Regions from separate parts of the Mycobacterium sp. UM_Kg27 genome, predicted to be linked through region 2. Evidence: predicted binding sites of a transcription regulator. Region 2 holds the regulator's gene; the other holds the start of a gene.
What was found. The regulator LexA, encoded in region 2, represses DNA repair genes until DNA is damaged. The targets are predictions, from matches to a motif close to CGAACANNTGTTCG.

Region 1: LI94_RS00360 (HNH endonuclease signature motif containing protein) is a predicted target of LexA. The motif match lies at 2,265-2,278, and genes of this name have one in related genera.

The regions. Positions count from the first base shown of each region.
Region 1 covers NZ_JRMM01000001.1:75,208-82,989, forward strand. Annotated here, with positions in the region: gene LI94_RS00355 (Tex family protein) at 1-2,056, opposite strand, end outside; gene LI94_RS00360 (HNH endonuclease signature motif containing protein) at 2,337-3,686, shown strand; gene LI94_RS00365 (ankryin) at 3,732-4,442, shown strand; gene LI94_RS00370 (class I adenylate-forming enzyme family protein) at 4,433-6,004, opposite strand; gene LI94_RS00375 (SDR family oxidoreductase) at 6,022-6,858, opposite strand; gene LI94_RS00380 (cellulase family glycosylhydrolase) at 6,971-7,782, shown strand, end outside.
Region 2 covers NZ_JRMM01000111.1:4,617-12,398, forward strand. Annotated here, with positions in the region: gene LI94_RS16070 (acyl-CoA dehydrogenase family protein) at 1-1,007, shown strand, start outside; gene LI94_RS16075 (hypothetical protein) at 1,235-3,256, shown strand; gene LI94_RS16080 (nuclear transport factor 2 family protein) at 3,257-3,706, opposite strand; gene lexA (transcriptional repressor LexA) at 3,709-4,395, opposite strand; gene LI94_RS16090 (LysM peptidoglycan-binding domain-containing protein) at 4,609-5,112, shown strand; gene nrdR (transcriptional regulator NrdR) at 5,259-5,723, shown strand; gene LI94_RS16100 (peroxynitrite isomerase) at 5,759-6,253, shown strand; gene LI94_RS16105 (PAC2 family protein) at 6,269-7,246, opposite strand; gene sthA (Si-specific NAD(P)(+) transhydrogenase) at 7,419-7,782, opposite strand, start outside.

The DNA of each region.
Region 1 (7,782 bases), on a different contig from region 2:
CCGAGACGTGCACCAGACCGTCCTGGTGCACCCCGACATCGACGAAAGCTCCGAAGGCAGCGACGTTGGTGACCACCCCTTCCAGCACCATGCCCACCTTGAGGTCGGCCACCTTCTCCACGCCCGCGGCGAACGTCGCGGTGGAGAACGCCGGCCGCGGGTCCCGACCGGGCTTCTCCAGTTCAGCGAGGATGTCGGTGACGGTCGGTACCCCGAACCGGTCGTCGGCGAAGTCGCCGGGTTGCAGCGATCGCAGCGTTCGTTCGTCGCCGATGATCTCGGCCAGCGAGACGCCCGCGCGGTCCAGGATGCGCCGGACCACCGGGTAGGCCTCGGGATGCACCCCCGAGGAATCCAGCGGGTCGTCGCCGTCGCGGATGCGCAGGAACCCGGCGCACTGCTCGAATGCCTTGGGGCCCAACCGTGGCACGTCGAGCAGGGCGGCCCGGTTGCGGAAGGGCCCGGCCTGGTCGCGGTGCGCCACGATCGCTTCGGCCAGCGACTCCGACACCCCTGACACCTTGGCCAGCAGCGGGGCCGAGGCGGTGTTGAGGTCCACACCCACGGCGTTCACCGCGTCCTCGACCACCGCATCGAGGCTGCGCGCCAGGGTTCCCGGTGTCACGTCGTGCTGGTACTGGCCGACGCCGATCGACTTCGGTTCGATCTTGACCAGTTCGGCCAACGGATCCTGCAACCGTCGCGCGATCGACACCGCCCCGCGCAGCGTCACGTCCAGGTCGGGAAGCTCATGGGCGGCATAGGCCGACGCCGAGTACACCGACGCGCCGGCCTCACTGACCATCGCCTTGACCGGTGCCGGGGCGCCGGCCGCCTTGAGGTCGGCGATCAACTCGGCGGCCAAGGCGTCGGTCTCGCGCGACGCGGTGCCGTTGCCGACCGCGATCAGGTCCACACCATGGCGGGCCACCAGTGCGGCCAGCGCCGCCTTGGCCTGATCCCACTGCTTCTGCGGTTGGTGCGGGAAGATCGCGCAGGTGTCGACGACCTTGCCGGTGCCGTCGACGACGGCGACCTTCACCCCGGTACGAAAGCCCGGGTCGAGACCGAGTGTGGTGCGGTTGCCCGCCGGCGCCGCCAACAACAGGTCTTTGAGGTTCTTGGCGAACACCGCCACCGCGTCCTGCTCGGCACGCTGGCGCAACCGCATCCGGGCCTCGACGGCCGCCGAGAACGCCAGTCGGGTGTCCCATGCCCACCGCACGGTGTCGGCCAGCCAGGGCGTGGCCGGGCCGGGCGCGGTCATGTTCACGCCCAGCGATTTGGCGACCATCGCCTGGTAGGGCTCGTTGTCGCCACCGTCGAAGGCCAGCGCCAGGGCGTCTTCCTTCTCGCCGCGCAACACGGCCAGCACCCGGTGCGACGGCATGGTCTCCAACGCTTCACTGAACTCGAAGTAGTCCCGGAATTTTTGTGCCGCAGCACTTTTCGCTGCCTCTTCGGAGCGCGGCATGGTCCGCAGTGACCCTGCCGACCAGAACTTCTCCCGGACCGCGCCCACCAATTCGGCGTCCTCGGCGGCACGTTCGACCAGAATCGCGCGCGCACCCTCCAGTGCGGCCGCGGTGTCGGCGACCGCCTCTCCGGTGTACTCCGCAGCGAGCTGCTGGGGGTCCAGGGTGGGGTCGGCGAGCAGCCGGTCGGCCAAGGGCTCCAGGCCCGCCTCGCGCGCGATCTGCGCCTTGGTGCGGCGCTTGGGCTTGTAGGGCAGGTAGATGTCTTCCACGCGGGCCTTGGTGTCGGCCGACAACAGCGCGGCCCTGAGCTCGTCGGTGAGCTTGCCCTGCTCCTCGATTGAGGACAGCACCGCGGCCCGACGGTCGTCGAGCTCACGCAGGTAGCGCAGCCGCTCTTCCAGGGTGCGCAGCTGCCCGTCGTTGAGGCTGCCGGTGACCTCTTTGCGGTAGCGGGCGATGAACGGCACCGTCGCCCCCTCGTCGAGTAGCGCGACGGCCGCCGCGACCTGCCGTTCGGCTACTTCCAGTTCGTCGGCAAGGCGGGCATTCACCGGTTTGAGGGTCACGTTCGCGGTCACGCCGACGGACCCTACCGAACGCCGCTGACAGTTCCTGGGTGCGGCACGGCGCGACTTTTCACTGCGCGAAGGGCGGCTACGATGCCGTCCACGTCGGCCTCGGCCGAACATCGGTACCGACAGGATTACAACCGGTGAAGCACTCGACGGCCGGCTCTATCCACAGTTGCCCGATTCATCCACAGACAACAATTTGACCTCCGATATTCGAACATCTGTTCGATACATTGGAGGCGTGTCCGATCAGGTCCTTCCTCCCGCCGCAGCCGCCCGTGCGGCCATCCGCGCGGACCTGGCTCTGATCGACGACGCCCAGGCCCGGCTCCGTGGCGCTGACACCGACCTGGTCGGCAATGCGTTTCGCGTGGAAGTCGCCGAACACCTCGAAACTCAGCACCGCGTCAATCGCGGCTTGTCCTACCGCATCTTCGGCGAGATCGCCGACCCCGCCGACGGCGCCGAGGACCCCCGACTGCCCGCTGACACCAAGATCACGGACCTGCTGTGGTCGCGCCTGCGTATCACCCGGGCCGAGGTCCGACGCCGATTCCGCGTCGCCGCCCGGATCCGGCCGCGGCGCAACCTGACCGGACCGCCGGCCCCGCCGGAGCTTGCCGAAGTCGCCGCCGCTGTCGAGGACGGCCGTATCGGTGACGACCACATCAAGGCGGTCACCAAGGCCCTCGACGAACTGCCCGCGAAGGTCGCACCGGCCGATCGCGCGGCCGCCGAACGCACCCTGGTGCGCCACGCCTCCGAGCAGGACGCCGCCTTCGTGACCGCGATAGGGCACGCGATCGCCGATCACCTCAATCCCGACGGCAACTTCACCGACGAAGACCGGGCACGGCGGCGCAATCTCGTCCTGGGCCGCCAAGGCCCCGACGGGATGAGCTCACTGTCCGGCTGTATCGACCCCGAAACCCGCGCCTACCTCGAGACAGTCACCGCCGCGGTTCGCCCCGGCCACCGCCAGCCCGAGGGCGCTCAAGAACGCGATACCCGCTCGTCGGGGCAACGCGACCACGACGCACTGAAGCTGGCCCTGCGCCATGGCATCGAGTCCGGTGCGATGGGCACTCACCGCGGTGTACCGGTGACGGTCATCGTCACCACCAAACTCGCCGACCTCGACCAGGCGGCCCGCGCCATGGCCAACCCGGAGATCCCGATGCCGGGACCTGCCCGCACCGGTGGCGGCAGCCGCCTACCGATGCGTGATCTGATCCGCATGGCAGCCAACTCGATTCACTACCTGGCGGTCTTCGACAACCACTCCGAGCGGCCGCTGTATCTGGGCCGCAGTAAACGGATCGCCACCCTGGATCACCGGATCATCTGCCACGCCCGCGACCGCGGTTGCACCAGACCGAACTGTCCGGAGCCCGGCTACCACTGCGAGGTTCACCATTCGACCGACTGGGCACGCGGCGGGCGCACCGACGCCGACGAGCTCTACTTCGCCTGCGGCGGCGACCACGGCGGTGCCACCCGTGGCGATCTAGAGACCGTGGTCACCGAGCAAGGTCGACTGGCCTGGACCGACGGCACCAGCCCACCACGCATCAACCACCTGCATCACCCGGAGGAACTGCTCGACGACGATCTCGACGACGGCCCAGATCCATAGCCGCGACCTCAGGTATCGCGGCCCGAACCGCGAGAAGATGGCACCGTGACGACCTACGCCGAGATCCGCAACAACGCACCGCTGTGGCCGGGCGTGATGGACCGCTCGCTGCTGGGCAACCGGCAGGCGCAAGCCGCGTTGTATCTGGCCGACATGGCCAAGCGGGGCAAGTGGAGCACGGTGATCCGGGAACTCGACCGCGGTGATCACGTGGTCGATATCAAGTCGTGGCGGCCCGGCGGCAAGACCTGGCTGACGGTGCTGCATCAGGCCGGCTGGCACGGCGCGTCTCCCGACGTGGCGACCTGGCTGATCGAGCAGGGTGCGCTGCGCTCGCAACCGGATGCCGCCGGTCGCACCGCCTATGACCTGGCCGTCGAGCACCAACGGTCGGCCGAACTGCTGGAGGTGCTCAAGCCTCCCCCGGCCGCACTCGACCACGACCGGATCGCCGCGCTCAACACCCAGCTCACCACCGTGCTCGACGACCTGATCCAACACCTGTTTCGCGGCGGCGACCTGCGCCAGATGCTCCGCTATCCCCCGGTCGAGGTGCTGCACGAACTGCCCGGAAAACAACTGTGGTTCCCGGTGCCCTACCTGTGGGGCGGGTTTCGGATCGGTCTGCACGATAACGACATCGAAGTGATCGGCGGTTATCGAGAACTCGACCCGGTCGGCGATGTGCACGTCGCGACGGTCGGCTACCTCATCACACCCGAGGGGCCGTCGCAGGTTTACGAAGGCTACGAGTGACCGCTGATCTCGCGCAACTGTCCCTTGGCGATCTTGCCGCCGGATGAGCGCGGCAACTCGTCGATGACGACAAGGCGTTCCGGCAACAGCTCTTTGGACACCCCGAGCGCCAGCAGGTGTTCGACAAGCTCGGCCAATTCCAAGGTGCCGGCGCCCGCGCGCGCCACCTCCGCGAGTTCGGCGTAGACGCACACCTTCTCGCCGAACACCTCGTCGCGCATCGGCACCGCGGCGGCCACCGCGATCGCCGGATGGGTCATCACCGCGTCTTCGACCTGGGCGGCGCTGATGTTCTTGCCGCCGCGCAGAATGAAATCCGACGTCCGGCCGGTGACGCTGAGATAGCCGTCGGCGTCGATCTCGCAGATGTCGCCCATCCGCATCCAGCCGTCGGCGGTGAACAGCTTGTCGTGATCAACTCCGTTGAGATAGCCGAGGCTGGTGGCCGGGCCACGGCAGGCGGGCTGCCCCCGGCCGGTGTCGGTCACGTCGGTGTTGCCGTCCTCGCCGCCGAACAACCGGACCGCCATCTCGGGCACGATGCGCCCACCGGTGCGCAACCGCCGCTGCAACGTGTCGTCGAGCGTGGTGGCGCTGAGCACGCCGGTCTCATTGGATCCGTAGAACTGCAGGATTTTCGCGCCGGTCAGCTCCTCGAACTCCGCGGCCGGCCGGTAGGGCAACGCCTCGCCGCCGGTGAACACCACCCGCAACGAGCTCAAGTCGAACTCGCGGCTGGCCGGATCCGCCATCATCATGGTCAATTGAGTGCTGACACAGCACAATACGGTGACCCGATGACGAGCTATCGCGGCACAGGTCGCGGCCGCGGTGAAGCGGTCCAACAGGATTGCCGTGGCGCCGAGGTGGATCGGAGTGGTGTGGCTGGTCCAGAGCCCGAAGCCGAACGGCGTGGGAATGACGGGCAGGAAGACGTCGTCGTGACTCAACCGCCCGTTGGCGACGGCCAGCTGGTGAAAGTAGTGCCAACGGTTCTGGGTGTGCACCACACACTTGGGCAGTCCGGTGGTGCCGGAGGTGGAGTTGATCAAGAAGACGTCATCGGCGCCGAGTTGCGGACCCGGTACCCCGATTTCGGCGGCAGCCTGCAGTTCATCGATGCTCACCGTCGCGATCTCGAGTCCTGCCGCGGTGGCGTGCCGCTGCTCATCGGTGATCAGTAGCCGGACCTGCGAAGCGGCCAGAATCGCAGCCACCTCACGAGTTCCGGCCCGGGCACCGATACCGACCACGATCGCCCCGCAGCGCTCGATCGCCACGAACAGCACATGGATGGCCACGGCGTCGCGATGCCATACCGCGATCCGGTCTCCGGTGCGCACTCCGGCTCCGGCCAGCCGCGCCGCCAATGCGTCTGCCGCGGTGTCGAATTCCTGCCACGTCAAGCCCGCGCCGAGATAGTCCAGATAAGCGTCCCGGGCAGGGAATCGTCGGGCGTTGCGGCGCACCGCATCCGACAGCGTGGTCTGCGACCACCAACCGACGGCGTGATACCGGGCGGCCTCGACGGCGGTGTAAGCCGGTGTATCCCAGTGAGGCACGGGCCGCCTCCGATCAGTCAGTAGATGTAGTCTTCGCCGCTCGCTCGCACGGTGATGTCACTGATACTGATGCCCCAGGGCTGGTCGATGACGTGCACCACCGCCTCGGCGAGGTCTTCGGGGGTGATCAGCCAGTACTTCACCGAGTCGATGTCGGTCTGCTCAGGCTCCAAGGTGCCCTCGGCGAACGCGGTGACCGACCGCATGTAGCTCTCACCGCGTGATCCCACGATGCCCATGATCGCGGAGCCGTTGACCACGCCGCTGCCGAGATTGGTGCCCAGCACACCGGTCGGCTTGACCGTGGTCACCTTGATCTTCCCCTTCGCCTCGCTGCGCAGCGAGTCCGACAGGACGGCGACCGCGGCCTTGGTCGCGCTGTAGACCCCCGAGCCGGCCACACCGGCGTTGCCGTAGATCGACGAGATGTTGACGACGTGGCCGCGGCCTTGGGCGATCATCTGGTCGTAGACGGCCGAAATGCCGTTCACCACGCCCTTGATGTTGATGTCGATCGCCCGGTGCCAGTGCTGCCAGGCCTTGTCGTGATCGGCGAAATAGGCCAGCGGCATCACGCCGGCATTGTTGACGATGACGTCCACCGCGCCGAAGGTCTGCACCGCGTGCTGCACGGCGGCCTTCATCTGCTCGATGTCGGTGACGTCGGCGACCTGATGGGTGCCCGACAGGCCGGCCGCGCGAATCCCGTCGAAGACGGCCGCAAGGTTCTCGGCGCCGATGTCGACGCCGACCACGTGGGCTCCGGCGGCGGCGCACTTCTCGGCGATCAGTTTGCCGAATCCACCGCCGGCACCGGTGATGACGACGACTTTATCCTTCAGGTGCTGCGACATAGTCGGCCAGTTTAGGTGGCCGCTGTCGCCCCGGGTGTCACCGCCCGATTTGCTCGGCGACAGGCCGGGCGTTCGAACGCCCGCCGACGGGATTGGAAGCTATGGTCACTTCGTGAAGCGTCGAACGGCACTGGGGCTCCCCCTTCTGCTGGCGGCTGGTCCCACTTTGAGCCGGCTCCCGCTCGCCGGCGCGGACCCCGGCCGGTGGTCGATCGACCGGGTTAATCGCTGGTATCAGGCGCAGGGTTGGCCGGTCGGCTCCAACTACATCACCTCCACCGCGGTCAATCAGCTCGAGATGTTTCAGCCGGGCACCTTCGATCTGCGGCGGATCGACTCCGAGTTGGGCTGGGCCCGATCGGCGGGGTTCAACACGGTGCGGGTGTTCCTGCACGACCAGCTGTGGGCCGCCGATCAGCGGGGCTTCCAGTACCGTCTGGGCCAGTTCGTGGCGGTCGCGGCCCGCCACCGCATCAAGCCGATGTTCGTGCTGTTCGATTCCTGCTGGGACCCGCACCCCAAGGCTGGGCCACAGTTGGCCCCGCGAGTCGGCATCCACAATTCGCGATGGGTGCAAAGCCCCGGTGCCGACCGACTGGGTGACCGCAACTACTACCGCACCCTGCGGGACTACGTCACCGGCGTGATGACCCAGTTCCGGTACGACGAACGGATCCTGGCCTGGGACCTGTGGAACGAGCCGGACAACATGGCCCGCGAATACAGCGCCGTCGAACGGTCGGACAAGCTGGATTACATCAGCGACCTGCTGCCGCAGGTGTTCAGTTGGGCCCGGTCCGTCGATGCGCGTCAGCCGCTGACCAGTGGGATCTGGGAGGGCTCGCGTCAGGGCAGCACGATCGTCAACACCCAACTGGGCAGCTCCGACGTCATCACGTTCCACTCCTACGACAAGCCGGCCAC
Region 2 (7,782 bases):
CCGGCAAACAGGGCTTCCTGGGCATGGCGGTGCCCGAGGAGTACGGCGGCGGCGGCAACCCGGACTTCCGCTACAACACGATCATCACCGAGGAAGTCACCGCGGGCCGCTACAGCGGGCTGGGTTTTAGCCTGCACAACGACGTTTGCGCGCCGTACCTGTTGGAACTGTGCAACGAGGAGCAGAAGCAGCGCTGGCTGCCGAAGTTCTGCACCGGTGAGCTGATCACCGCGATCGCCATGACCGAGCCGGGCACCGGTAGTGACCTGCAGGGCATCAAGACCCGCGCGGTCAAGCAGGGTGACCACTACGTGCTCAACGGCTCCAAGACGTTCATCACCAACGGCATTCACTCCGACCTGGTGATCGTCGTCGCCCAGACCGACCCCGACAAGGGTGCGCAGGGCTTCAGCCTGCTGGTCGTGGAGCGGGGGATGGAGGGCTTCGAGCGTGGCCGCCACCTGGACAAGATTGGTCTGGACGCCCAGGACACCGCGGAGCTGTCCTTCACCGACGTGCATGTCCCGGTGGAGAACCTGCTCGGCGAGGAGGGCAAGGGCTTCATCTACCTGATGCAGAACCTGCCGCAGGAGCGCATTTCGATCGCGATCATGGCCGCCGGGGCGATGGAGGCGGTGCTGGAGCAGACCATCCAGTACACCAAGGAGCGCAAGGCCTTCGGCAAGCCGATCGGCAGTTTCCAGAACAGCCGGTTCCTGCTGGCCGAGCTGGCCACCGAGGCCACCGTGGTGCGGATGATGGTCGACGAGTTCGTGCGGCTCCACCTGGACAAGAAGTTGACCGTCGAGCAGGCCGCGATGGCCAAGTGGTATTCCACCGAGAAGCAGGTGCACCTGATCGACCGCTGCCTGCAGCTGCACGGTGGATACGGCTACATGCGCGAATACCCGGTCGCGCGGGCCTATCTGGATGCCCGCGTTCAGACCATTTACGGCGGCACGACCGAGATCATGAAAGAGATCATCGGCCGCAGCCTCGGCGTCTAGCCGAGGCAATCGGGAACGATTTGGCGCCCCAACAGGGGCGCTACCTGCATGTTTGGTAGCGCCCCTCGTTCCGTTCGGGTCAGCGGCTTTTGCATCATTTCAGCATCGGCTGGGTATCTGTTTCCGCAATATCGATGACTTGGCTTCGAAACTCGGGCCGATTGCGGGAAAGTCTATGCCGGAAACATTTGCGTCGATAATGTCGATAATGATGCCTGGGAGGGCTGGTGACTAGTCGGAAAGATCGGTTCGGCAAGACGGCGGTGCGCATGGCGCTCGGCCTGGCGGCGACGGTCACCGTGCTCTTGTCGGTGCAAACCGCTGCGGCGACGCCCGACAGCGATGCCCGCGACGCCATCACGGCGGCGTGGCAGGCGGCCGGCGGGGACGGATCCCCGCTGGGGGCGCCCAACGGCGACGTACACCCGGCCGGTGTCGGATTCGCCCAGGACTTCGCCGGGGGCACCATCTTCTTCACCCCGGAGACCGGCGCGAAGGCGCTGTACGGGGCGATCCTGGACAAATACGAGGCACTGGGCGGTGCGGCCGACAATGGACTCGGCTTCCCCAGCAGCGATGAGGTGCCCGGGCTTGTTCCCGACAGCCGGGTGGCCATCCTTTCCGGGCCCGACAACCCGGTGATCTTCTGGACACCCGAACATGGCGCCCACGTGGTGCGCGGGCCGATCAATGCCGGCTGGGACAAGCTGGGCAGCTCCACCGGTGCGCTCGGCGTCCCGGTCGAGGACGAGAGCTACGACGGAGCTGTCGTCACCCAGAAGTTCAGCGCCGGGACGCTGTCCTTCGACAGCGCGACCAGGACGTTTACCACGGTGCCGCCGGAGCTGGCAGCGCAGCTGGCAGATGTGCAGGCCCAGGTCGACGCGACCGCGGCCATCGATCAGGTCTGGCGCAGCGCCGGCGGACCCGCCGGCGCACTGGGGCCAAAGCAGGGCGATCAGTACGCGATAGGCGAGAACGGCGGGGTGGGTCAGGACTTTGCCCACGGCAAGGTCTATTTCAGTCCGCTCACCGGAGCCAATGCGGTTGAAGGCGACGTGCTGGCCAAGTACGAGTCGCTGGGCGGTCCTGCCGGCAGCGATCTCGGCTTCCCGATCACCGGCACGGCTGACGGAGCGCTGGCGGGCAGCAAGTTCAATTCTTTTGCCGCCGACGACGAGCCGGTGATCTTCTTCAGCCCCGACAACGGCGCCTTCGTGGTACGCGGGGCGATCAAGTCGGCGTGGGACAAGCTCGACGGAGCTTCCGGAAAGCTGGGCGCCCCCGTGGGCGACCAGAGCGTCGAAGGTGACGTGGTGTCGCAGAAGTTCACCGGCGGCTCGATCGCGTGGAACCAGGCGAACAACACCTACAGCACCGAACCGGCCGAGCTCGCGCAATCGTTGTCGGGCTTGCAAATTCCCGGTACGAATCTGCCCGACGGCAGCAAGTCGACATCGACTGGCGCCGCCAAGGAGACGCACTGGAACTGGATGTGGGTGCTGATCCCGGTGGTGGTGCTGGCAGTGCTGGGGGCGCTCGCCGGCGTGGCGATGTGGTGGCAGCGGCGTCGGCCGGCCGCTGTACTGCCGGGCTCGCCGGTGGCAGTGCCGGCCCCGGTCGCCGACGACTACGACGACGATGACGAGCAGTGGGCCCACCACGACCGACGTGATGACCACCGTGATGAGCACCGCGACGACCACCGCGAGCACGAGGGCACCGTCCGGCTGCCGAGTCGCTACGGAGCCTCCGCATCGCCGTATCCCTCCGAGCCTGAACTGCCCGTCTCCTCGATCCCGGATGCGCCGTGGCTGCACTACGGCGAGCACGAGAGCGAGGCGGAGGTCGACGACGATGACGACACCGACACCGCCCCCACCCGGGTGGTGACCGAAGAAGATTTCGGCACCGGTCGGCACGCCGTGGGTCACGGCGGTGCCGGGTCGGACCCACGCGGGTTCGGCGCTGTCCCAGAGCCCCGCAGGTTCGGCGGCGGCGCGGACACCCGCACCTTCGGCGGTGGCGGCGAAGCGCGCACGGTCGGTATCGACGAAACCGTGCATCCGGTGATGCACCTTCCGCTGGACGACCCGTACCAGCAGCCGAACGGCTACCCGATCAAGGCGAACATCGGCTCGGGGCTCTACTACACCCCGCAGAACGCGCTGTATGACGACACCCTGGCCGAGATCTGGTTCGCCACCGAGGATGCGGCCCGACTTAACGGCTTCACCAGGGCCGGCTGATCATCGCAGCGGCAGCGGTAGGTCGCGTTCGCGCTGCGGCCGAGGCCCGAAGAGGCGCCGCTGCGCCGCGGTGATCGCGATGTCGTTGATGCTGGACTCGCGGCGACTCATTCGGCCGTCGGCGGCGAACTCCCACAGCTCGTTGCCGTAGCTGCGCCACCATTGGCCGTCCGCGTCGCGGCATTCGTACTGATAACGCACCGCGATTCGGTTGCCCTGGTAGCACCAGAGCTCTTTGCGCAGTGCGTAGTCGCGTTCGGCGGCCCATTTGCGCCGCAGGAATGCCTCGATCTCCGCACGCCCGGCGAGAAATTCGTCGCGGTTCCGCCACACCGAGTCCTCGGTGTAGGCCAGCGCCACACGTGCGGGATCCCGGGTGTTCCAGGAGTCCTCGGCGGCCTGCACCTTGAGGCGTGCCGACTCCTCATCGAACGGTGGGCGCGCGAACACGATCAGATCTTGCGGATGACGGTCACGACCTTGCCCAGCACCACCGCGTCGTTGCCGGGAATGGGATCGAAAATGGGGTTGTGCGGCATCAGCCAGACCTGACCGCCGGTGCGTTTGAACGTCTTGACGGTGGCCTCGCCATCGATCATGGCGGCCACGATGTCGCCGTTGTCAGCGACATTCTGCTGGCGCACCACAACCCAGTCGCCGTCGCAGATCGCGGCGTCCACCATCGATTCGCCGACCACCTTGAGCAAGAACAGTTCGCCTTCGCCGACCAACTCGCGGGGGAGCGGGAAGACATCCTCGACGGCCTCCTCGGCCAAGATCGGCCCGCCGGCCGCGATCCGGCCCAGAACCGGGACGAAGGTGGGCTCGGGCAGCGCATCCGAACCGGCGAACTCGGTGCGCTGGGCGGCCTCGGCGGCGCCGGCCACGTCGTCCTGGCCACGGACGTCGACAGCGCGGGGACGGTTGGGGTCCCGGCGCAGGTAGCCCTTGCGCTCGAGCGTGCGCAACTGGTGCGCAACCGAAGAGGTCGAGGTCAGCCCGACGGCGTCGCCGATCTCGCGGATGCTCGGCGGGTAACCCCGTTCGTTCACCGAGGCGCGGATGACATTCAGGATCGTTCGCTGCCGGGCGGTCAGCGCTGAGTCCGGGCCCGCCAGGTTGCTGCTGCTGTCACTCATGGGCGCAAATCTAGTCGCATAACTGCGTTTAATCAAACATGTGTTCGAGGTGTGTCGCGCGGACGTTCGAAACTGCCGGGGACTTGTCGGACCCTTTCGCTAATGTTTTCGACAACGAATCGATCACATGTTCGGACATCGAACGTACGATCGATTATTATTCGAACAGTCGAGCGAACAGGGTCGCCGACGCCGAGTGAGGGAGAACCGCACATGATGCTCATCGACACGATCGCTCCGACGTTTGAGCCGACCCGCAGCACCGAGCGACCCCAGGTGCAGCGCGGTCCCCGGACCTCGGGTCGCGCCTACCCCATCCGCACCCAGCCGGCACGGCTGGTTCGGCAGCGGCCGGGCGGTGCGCCGCTGCGCCACCGCGGTTCCGGGGTGCTGATGTCACGTGCCCCGCACCGGCCGCAGCCCGTCAAGGCCATCACCCCGGTGACCACCGTCGTGCTGGCTTTGATCGCCGCCGGGATCACCGTGTGGCTCGGGCTGATCGCCCAGTTCGGCGCGGCAGCGGCGGGCACTACCTCCGCGGTGCCCGACCAGCTCGGCGTGGTGAGCGTCCAGAGTGGGGAGAGCTTGGCGCACCTGGCGGCCCGCGTAGCACCGGACGCGCCGGCCGGAGAGGTCATCGAGCGCATCCGCGAGCTCAACAGCCTGGAGTCGGTGGCTCTGGACGCCGGCCAGACACTGATCGCTCCACTGGGCTGAGGGTAGTCGTGTCGGTTCGGTCGCCGATTGCGGCCACTGCGCAGCCCCGGCGGCAACCCGCGCAGGTACGCTCGCAGTTGTCCCAATGGCCCACGGTGCCCCAGCTTTCTGAGGGCGCGGGTTCCCGGCACGGCGAAGGAGCGGCAATGCACTGCCCGTTTTGTCGCCATCCGGACTCCCGGGTGGTGGATTCCCGCGAAGCCGATGAAGGCCAGGCCATTCGGCGTCGTCGGTCCTGTCCGGAATGCGGCCGCCGTTTCTCGACGGTGGAAACCGCAGTGCTGGCCGTGGTCAAACGCAGTGGGGTCACTGAGCCCTTCAGCCGGGAGAAGGTCATGCGCGGGGTGCGCCGGGCCTGCCAGGGCCGCCAGGTTGACGACGACGCGCTGAACCTGCTGGCTCAGCAGGTGGAAGATGCTGTGCGAGCGGCCGGTTCGCCGGAGATTCCCAGTCACGAGGTGGGGTTGGCGATTCTGGGTCCACTGCGCGAACTCGACGAAGTGGCCTATCTGCGATTCGCCTCGGTTTACCGGTCCTTCTCCTCGGCCGCCGACTTCGAACGAGAGATCGAGGCCCTGCGCGAACACCGCGAGATGCCCAGTACCAGTTGAGCCGCGCGGGCGACCAAGCGCACTACGCTGGCGACATGGCACCCGAGTTGCACCCAAACCTTGTGGAGCTCGCCCCGCTGTTGGGCACCTGGTCAGGCCGGGGATCCGGGGTGTATCCCACGATCGCGGCATTCGACTACCTCGAAGAGGTGGTGTTCTCACACGTCGGCAAGCCGTTCCTGGTTTACGGCCAGAAGACCAAGTCGCCCGCCGAGGGTCTGCCTCTGCATGCCGAGACCGGCTACCTGCGGGTGCCGCAACCCGGTCAGATCGAGTGGGTGCTGGCGCACCCCAGCGGTATCACCGAGATCGAGGTAGGCAGCTACACGGTCACCCCCAACGGTGTGGACCTGCAGATGTCCGCACCCACGATCGGGCTGGCGCCGACGGCCAAAGAGGTGACCGTCCTGAGCCGCCACTATCGCCTCGACGGCGATGAGTTGTCCTACACCCTGGATATGGGAGCAGTCGGCCAGCCCGCCCAGAACCACCTCACCGCCACGCTTCGTCGAACCACTGGCCCGACATAGCTCCATCCGGGACGATCAGTCGTCGCCGTCGAGGTTCTTCTTCGCCTCCTGCGCCAGGAAGCGCTCGAACTCGGCGCCGAGCTCGTCGGCGCTGGGCAGCTCCTCGTCGCGGGAAAGCAGCGAGCGATTTTCCTGGGCTGTGATGAAGGCGTCGTACTGGCGTTCCAGGGCCGACACCACTTGGGCCACTTCGGCGTTCGCTTCGACCTGCTGGTCGATCTTGGTCCGGATCTCGGCGGCGGAGTCGCGGAGGTCGCTCAGCGGCAGCTCCAGCGCGCCGGTTTGGGCGGCCTGCTTGAGCAGCGCCTCAGCGGCCTCCGGGTAGTCGGTCTGGGCGACGTAATGCGGCACATGCACGGTAAAGCCGACCACCTCGTGGCCGTGCTGAGCCATCCGGTATTCCAGCAGGTTGGACGCGCTGCCGGGAACCTGAACCTCGGTGATCCATGGGGTGAATTCGCTGATCAGGTCGCGATTGTTGGAATGTGCGGTCAGCGTCACCGGCCGGGTGTGCGGAACGGCCATCGGGATCGTGCCCAAGCCGATGGTCCGACGCACCCCGAGTTGCTCGGCCAACAGCCGCACCGCGGTAATGAACCGCTCCCACTTCAGGTCGGGCTCCATGCCCGCCAACAGAAGAAACGGGGTGCCCGCACTGTCCCGCAACGCGTGCAGGCTCAGCTCCGGTTCGGTGTAGTGGGTGAAGTGGTCGGACTTGAACGTCATCAGCGGCCGCCGCGAGCGGTAGTCGAGCAGGTCGTCGATCGCGAAGGACGCCACCAACTCACTGTCCAGCTTGCTCTTGAGGTGCTTGGCGGCCAGCCGAATCGCGTGGCCGGCGTCGGAGAACCCTTCCAGCGCGTGGATCAGGACCGGCCCCTCGCCATCCGCCGACATCAGCTGCGGAGCCGGCACCTCCAGCTCGTACATGCCGCTCGGCTCGATCTGGTAGTGCCGGTCCCGGTCGGGACCGGTGTCCGGGTGGTCGGCCATCGCCTTCGCCTCCTCTTCGTGCAGATCGCAGTGGATCGCACCGTCTATTTTCCCTCACCGGGGACCGCACGCCGAAAACGGTGCGCGTATGTGGTGCACAACGTACGCGGACGCCGTCGGATTCCACGGTGCCTCGGCGTTCGCTGAGCGAGGAAAATGTTTACCGGGCGCCTCAGCCGCGGAATTGCTGGAGCGCCCGCATCTTGTTCATCACGTCCAATGCGGCGTTCTTGTATGCCTCGGAGAAGGTCGGGTAGTTGAACACCGCATCTACCAGGTATTCCACCGTGCCGCCGCACCCCATGACGGCCTGGCCGATGTGCACCATCTCGGTCGCGTTGGTGCCGAAGATATGCACGCCGAGCAGCTTCAGGTCGCTGGTGGAGACCAGCAGCTTGAGCATTCCGTAGGAGTCACCGGCGATCTGACCGCGGGCCAGCTCGCGATACCGGGCCACCCCTACCTCATAGGGAATCGCGCTGCGGGTCAGTTCCAGTTCGGTGGCACCGACATAGGAGACCTCTGGGATCGAGTAG